Regions from separate parts of the Variovorax humicola genome, predicted to be linked through region 2. Evidence: predicted binding sites of a transcription regulator. Region 2 holds the regulator's gene; the other holds the start of a gene.

Region 1 (3,313 bases), on a different contig from region 2:
GAGTTTTTCCTGGTCGACCTTGCCGTTCTTCAAATGCTGCAGCAGGTTGACCGAGCCGAGGTTGCACACGGCCGTCTCGGTGTCGCTGGTGTTGAGCGTGATCTCGGTGCAGAGGTTCGACGAATGCACGACACCGGCGTGCTGCTGCGGCGAGCGAACGTTGCAGGCATCCTTGAACGTGATCCAGGGATGGCCGGTTTCGAACAGCATCGTGAGCATCTTGCGCCAGAGGTCACTGGCCGGGATGGTGCGCGCGGGCTTGATGTCGCCGCGCGCGGCCTTCTCTTCATAGGCGACGTAGGCTTGTTCGAAATCGGCACCGAACTTGTCGTGCAGGTCGGGCACGTTGCTCGGTGAGAACAACGTCCAGTTGCCCTTTTCCATCACGCGGCGCATGAACAGGTCGGGGATCCAGTTGGCCGTGTTCATGTCGTGCGTGCGGCGGCGGTCGTCGCCGGTGTTCTTGCGCAGCTCGAGGAACTCCTCGATGTCGAGGTGCCAGGTTTCGAGGTAGGTGCAGACGGCGCCCTTGCGCTTGCCGCCCTGGTTCACAGCCACGGCCGTGTCGTTGACTACCTTGAGGAAGGGCACCACGCCCTGCGACTCGCCGTTGGTGCCCTTGATGTGGCTGCCCAGGGCACGCACGCGGGTCCAGTCGTTGCCCAGGCCGCCGGCGAACTTCGACAGCAGCGCGTTTTCCTTGATCGACTCGTAAATGCCGTCGAGGTCGTCAGGCACCGTGGTCAGGTAGCAGGACGACAGCTGCGAGCGCAGCGTGCCGCTGTTGAACAGCGTGGGCGTGCTCGACATGAAGTCGAAGGACGACAGCACTTCGTAGAACTCGATGGCGCGGGCTTCGCGGTCGATCTCGTTGAGCGCCAGGCCCATGGCCACGCGCATGAAGAAAGCCTGCGGCAGTTCGATGCGGGTCTTGCGAACGTGCAGGAAGTAGCGGTCGTACAGGGTCTGCAGGCCGAGGTAGTCGAACTTCAGGTCGCGCTCGGCCTTGAGTGCGCCGCCGAGCTTGGCCAGGTCGTACTGCAGGAGCTTCTCGTCGAGCAGTTCGTTCTCGACACCCTTCTTGATGAAGTGCGGGAAGTTGTCTGCGTAGGCTTGTGCGCGTTCGGCCGGGGGCACTTCGCGGCCGAGGATCTCGCGGAAGATCGTGTGCAGCAGGAGGCGCGCGGTGGCGAAGGTGTAGTCGGGGTCCTTCTCGATGAGCGTGCGGGCGGCCAGGATCGAGGCCTTGTAGACCTCGTCGAGCGGCACGCCGTCGTACAGGTTGCGCATCGTCTCGGACTGGATCGGCGCGGCCGTGATGCTGGCGCCGAGGCCTTCGCAGGCCGATTCGATCAGGCCCTTGAGTTCATCGATGTCGAGCGCGACACGCTCGCCGCGGTCCAGCACGTGCAGCGTCGGCGCGGCGGGCATTTGCTGCACGTTCTGGCTTGCGCGCTCCTGCGTGCGGCGCTCGCGGTAGAGCACATAGGCGCGCGCAATTTCGTGGTGGCCGCCGCGCATCAGGCCGAGCTCGACCTGGTCCTGCACGTCTTCGATGTGAAAGGTGCCGCCGCCCGGCCGCGAACGCACCATCGCGCGCACCACGGCCTTGGTCAATCCCTCGACCGTCTCGCGCACGCTCGCGGAAGCCGCGCCCTGGGTGCCGTGCACGGCCAGGAAGGCTTTCATCATCGCGATGGCGATCTTGTTCGGCTCGAACGGCACCACGGCGCCGTTGCGGCGGATGATCTGGTAGTGCGCAAGCGCGTCCGCGGTCAGCGCGCCGGCGACGTCGCGCGGTTGGCTGTCGGCAGCTTGCGAGGAAATCGAAGGGCGTGGCGTGGCGGGAGTGTTCAGGGCTGTCTGCATTCGGGTCCTCGGTTGGCAATTGTTGTTGTGGCGTCAGTGCACAGGGCCTGCGGCCCGTCCGCGCTGCCGCAGGAATTTGTCAGGTTTTTGTAACGGAACATGTCTGGACGAGGGCACACTATATCTAGTGCCTCAAGGGCCTACAAGCCACTAGATGTAGTGTTTGTCATGAATCTCAAATGCCACATCACAGGGGTTTTTCAGGATGGGCTGCGGGAGCGCGCGTGGTTATTAGGCTACTTTGGCATGATCCAACGTGGACGCGGCCTGTGGCGCAATTTGAGCCCGCAGCCCGCATGGTTGCTGGTCGGAGGCGTTGATTTAATGACGTGGCGAGTCCCCGGCCACAGCCATCGCGGCGGCCTTCGCGATTGAGAAAATTCAGCGGGCGGTCACGCCTTCGGGAAACATCGCCTCAGGCCACGCCAAGGCGTCTTGCAACGCGAGCCAGTCAAAGCCGCTGCCCGGGTCGTGCTTGCGGCCCGGCGCGACATGCTCATGGCCGGCGATGAAGGCCACGGGGTAGTGCTGCGCGATCGCCGGACACAGGCTGGCCAGGGTCTCGTACTGTGCATCTTCGAAGGCTTGGCCCTCCAGGCCTTCGAGTTCGATGCCGATCGAGTCGTCGTTGCAATTGCTTCGGCCGCGCCAACTGGAGGCGCCGGCGTGCCAGGCACGGTCATCGCAACTGACGAACTGCCACAACTCGCCGTCGCGGCGTACGTAGAAGTGGGCCGAGACCTCGATGCCGCGGATGCGGTCGAAGTACGGGTCGGCATCCCAGTCGAGCTGGTTGGTGAAGAGGTCCTGCACTTCGTTGCCCCCGTAGATGCCGGGTGGCAGGCTGATCGAATGCAGCACGACGAGGTCGATGTGTGCACCGGCGGGCCGGGGGCCGAAGTTCGGCGATGCCAGGCGCCGGGCAAAACGGTACCAGCCGGCCTGCCAGAGGCCGGCGTCCGCGGAGTTATTCATCCAGCGTGCCGACGAGGCCGTCGTCGCCTGGCGGCGTGCTGATGCCGAGTCGTGCGATGCGATAGCGGATCTGGCGCAGGCTCAGGCCCAGGCGCGCGGCGGCTGCCGTGCGGTTGAAGCCGCTTTCCTGCAGCGCACGCACCAGCACTTCACGTTCTTGCTGATCGAGATAGGACTGCAGATCTGAAGGCATTGCCGGCCGCGCCGCAGGGCGCTCGCGCACGGGCGCGACGACCGCGGCCACCGGCGAAGGCACGGCAGCCTCGAGTGGCGCCGGACCGCTGAAGTCCAGGTGCAGTTCGTCGCCGTCATTGAGCGCGACGGCGCGATGCAGCAGGTTTTCGAGTTCGCGGACGTTTCCTTCGAGTGGGTGGTCCGCGAGTCGTGCGACCACGTCGGATGTCAGGCGCGGCACCGGTATGCCGCCGTCTTGCGCAATGCGCGCCAGCAACGCGTTGCACAGCGCAGG
Region 2 (3,313 bases):
CGTGTTGCCGCCGGCGCGCAGCGATATCACGGTTGCACATAGACGAGGTGGCAGATGAGCCCTGTCGGGCAAGTGGCGCCACCGGTGCCGGTCGACGAGAGCTTGGTCAGTGGCGCGGTGAAGGCTACGTCGTCTGTCCGCTCGTTGGAGCGCCATCCCACCATCACGCCCAACTGGCGTTGGTTGTCGGCTTCTTCATCGGACGAGAGGAACACCTTGGCTTTGCCGAGCGGCAGCCGCTGCGCCACTTCCAGTTGCCATTCGTGGACGTCGCGTGCCGCCAACTGCGCGGCCGTGCAAGCGGCCGCCTTGCAGTCCTGGGCCGGGAGCCCGCTGGATTCCCAGTCGGTGACATAGAGGCCCAACTGCGAGAACCCGCCCGGGTTCGACTTGATGCGCTCGCCCAGATCCTCGATGGCGCGCACGGCCTGTGCGCGGCGAACCGCTGTCTGTGTTTCTGCCAGGGTTCGCACCTGAACCCACAGAATCGCCAGTACTCCGACGACAAGAACAACCATGGAGACAAGGGACTCCAGCAGCGTCACGCCCCGCTGCAGGCTGGCGCTTCGCGTCAGCACGACGCAGCACCGGTAGCCGTGCGGAGCCTGCCGCCCGCGCTGATGCACAGGACCGTGCTCAGCGCGGCATCGGCGCTGTCGGCAGGTACGACCTTGAATCCGAACGCGCCGATGCCGTTGAATTCACCCCAGCGGGTCGTAGTCATGAATTCCACGCCCTTGCTGCTGTTGAAGACGCGGGTTCCCATAGGCACGCGCGATGCCTGCAGGGGCTCTTCGCCTTGATCGAGCCTTCCGTTGCCGTTGTCGTCCGAGAAGACGATCCACCCGCAGCTCCAGTTTTCATCCGCGGGAGCGGCGCAGTTGGCAGCCGAGGCCTTGCGAAGCGTGACCCGGCCGCCGCGTCTGAAGGCCTCTGACCGAGTGAAATAGAGCGTCGCCTTCAGGTCTTCGACAGTCGTGCGCACCCGGTACCGGGCGATGACGGACTTGTAGCTCGGGAGTGCAAGCGCAGCGAGCACGGCCACGACGCTGATGGCAACCAACAGTTCAATTGCTGTGTAACCGGTGGCCCGGCGCCGAGGAGTGAAGTACGCGGGCACTCGCCGGATGCTACAAGCGGTCAGCTCTGGCGGAGGTCCATACGTGCCGGGCGGCGAAGCTGCGCCGACAAACGGCAAAGAAGTGTGCAGTTATGACAATTTAGGATCTTTGTGCGTGCAATTTCACAAAGATGCAGTCGAGTTAACCGAAGTCAACGAGTTAAATGTCCCGGAGCAACTGCCTGAACTCGTCCACGTCCTCGAAGCTCCGGTAGACCGACGCGAAGCGCACATAGGCCACCTTGTCGAGCTTTTTCAGTTCGCGCATCACCAGTTCGCCCACCTTGTTCGATTCGATTTCGCGCAAGCCGGTGGCAAGTAGTTCCTGTTCGATGCGCAAAAGGGCAGCATCGATCTGCTCGATGCCGACAGGCCGCTTGCGCAGCGCCAGCATCATCGACGCGCGGACCTTTGCTGCGTCGAAGTCGGCCCGGCTTCCGTCTTTCTTGACGACGGCAGGGAAATTGACGTCCGGCCGCTCATAAGTGGTGAAGCGCTTTTCGCAAGCGCCGCACTGGCGTCGGCGGCGCACGAAGTCGCCGTCCTCCGAAACGCGGGTCTCGACGACCTGGGTTTCGAGATGGCCGCAGAACGGGCATTTCATGCTGCGGCCCCCAGGTCGTTCCGGTCAGCGATAGACCGGGAAGCGAGTGGTCAGCGCTTCCACCTTGGCACGCACGGCCGCCAGGTTCGCCTCGTCGCGCGGGTTGTCCAGCACGTCGGCGATCAGGTGCGCCGTGGCGCGGGCTTCCTCGTCCTTGAAGCCGCGCGTGGTCATGGCTGGCGTGCCGATACGCACGCCGCTGGTCACCATCGGCTTTTCCGGATCGTTCGGGATCGCGTTCTTGTTGATGGTCATGTGCGCACTGCCGAGCACCGCTTCGGCTTCCTTGCCGGTAATGCCCTTGGGTCGCAGGTCGACCAGCATGACGTGGCTCTCGGTGCGGCCGCTGACGATGCGCAGGCCGCGCTGGGTGAGGGTGTCGGCGACGATCTGGGCGTTCTTGATGACCTGCTGCTGGTAGGTCTTGAACTCCGGCGTCAGCGCTTCCTTGAAGGCGACGGCCTTTGCCGCGATGACGTGCATCAACGGTCCGCCTTGAAGGCCGGGGAAGATGGCGCTGTTGATCGCTTTTTCGTGCTGCGACTTCATCAGGATGATGCCGCCGCGCGGTCCGCGCAGGCTCTTGTGCGTGGTCGACGTGACGACGTCGGCATGTGGCACGGGATTCGGATAGCAGCCTGCGACCACCAGGCCGGCATAGTGGGCGATGTCGACCATGAAGATCGCGCCAACGTCCTTGGCCACCTTGGCGAAGCGTTCGAAGTCGATGTGCAGCGAGTAGGCCGACGCTCCGGCGATGATGAGCTTGGGCATGTGCTCGTGCGCCTTGCGTTCCATCGCGTCGTAGTCGATGGCTTCATTGGCGTCGAGGCCGTAGCTCACCACGTTGAACCATTTGCCGCTCATGTTGAGCGGCATGCCGTGAGTCAGGTGGCCGCCTTCGGCCAGGCTCATGCCCATGATGGTGTCACCAGGCTTCAGGAAGGCCAGCATCACGGCCTCGTTGGCCGAAGCGCCGCAGTGCGGCTGCACATTGGCGGCGTCGGCGCCGAACAATTGCTTGACGCGGTTGATGGCGAGTTGCTCGGCCACGTCCACATGCTCGCAGCCACCGTAGTAGCGCTTGCCGGGATACCCCTCGGCGTATTTGTTGGTGAGTTGCGAACCCTGCGCCGCCATGACGGCGGGCGACGCGTAGTTTTCGCTCGCGATGAGTTCGATGTGCTGTTCCTGGCGTGCGTTTTCGGCCTGGATGGCAGCCCACACTTCGGGATCGGTCTGTTCGACCAGAGTATTGCGTTGGTACATGGCAGTCCTGTGAAGACAAATTTCCTTGTTCATGCAAACAAGGGCTGCCCAGGCGAACGGCGGAACACCCGGTGAACCGGGCGGTACGCTTCCAAGTGGTATCCCACGTCAGCGCATGGTCCCTGCAGGAGGGTTGCGCCTATCGCCAGTCGCGTACCGCGTCAGTGTAGCCGAGGCGGCGCTTGGCTCAGGAGTTGCTGTCCAGCAATGCGACCTTTTGTCCTGCAGCGGACTCGTTCGACTTGTTGCGCTCGACCACCGGCAGCCCTTGGCTGCGGTTCGGGGTCACGGACGGCGTCCTGCCTTGGGCGACCTGCCGA

Evidence for each region. Region 2 encodes NrdR, which represses ribonucleotide reductase genes. Its sites were predicted from a motif close to CACNANATNTNGTG; they were not measured.
Region 1: the regulator NrdR is predicted to act here: its motif matches at 1,986-1,999, upstream of WKW80_RS00430 (ribonucleoside-diphosphate reductase subunit alpha).

What each region holds. Positions count from the first base shown of each region.
Region 1 covers NZ_JBBKZV010000001.1:93,006-96,318, forward strand. The annotation lists gene WKW80_RS00430 (ribonucleoside-diphosphate reductase subunit alpha) at 1-1,869, opposite strand, end outside; gene ampD (1,6-anhydro-N-acetylmuramyl-L-alanine amidase AmpD) at 2,251-2,844, opposite strand; gene WKW80_RS00440 (sigma-54-dependent transcriptional regulator) at 2,837-3,313, opposite strand, start outside.
Region 2 covers NZ_JBBKZV010000004.1:254,043-257,355, reverse strand. The annotation lists gene WKW80_RS09955 (prepilin-type N-terminal cleavage/methylation domain-containing protein) at 1-40, opposite strand, end outside; gene pilV (type IV pilus modification protein PilV) at 27-578, opposite strand; gene WKW80_RS09945 (GspH/FimT family pseudopilin) at 572-1,120, opposite strand; gene nrdR (transcriptional regulator NrdR) at 1,281-1,724, opposite strand; gene glyA (serine hydroxymethyltransferase) at 1,749-2,993, opposite strand; ZMP/ZTP riboswitch at 3,033-3,156, opposite strand; gene WKW80_RS09930 (lytic transglycosylase domain-containing protein) at 3,181-3,313, opposite strand, start outside.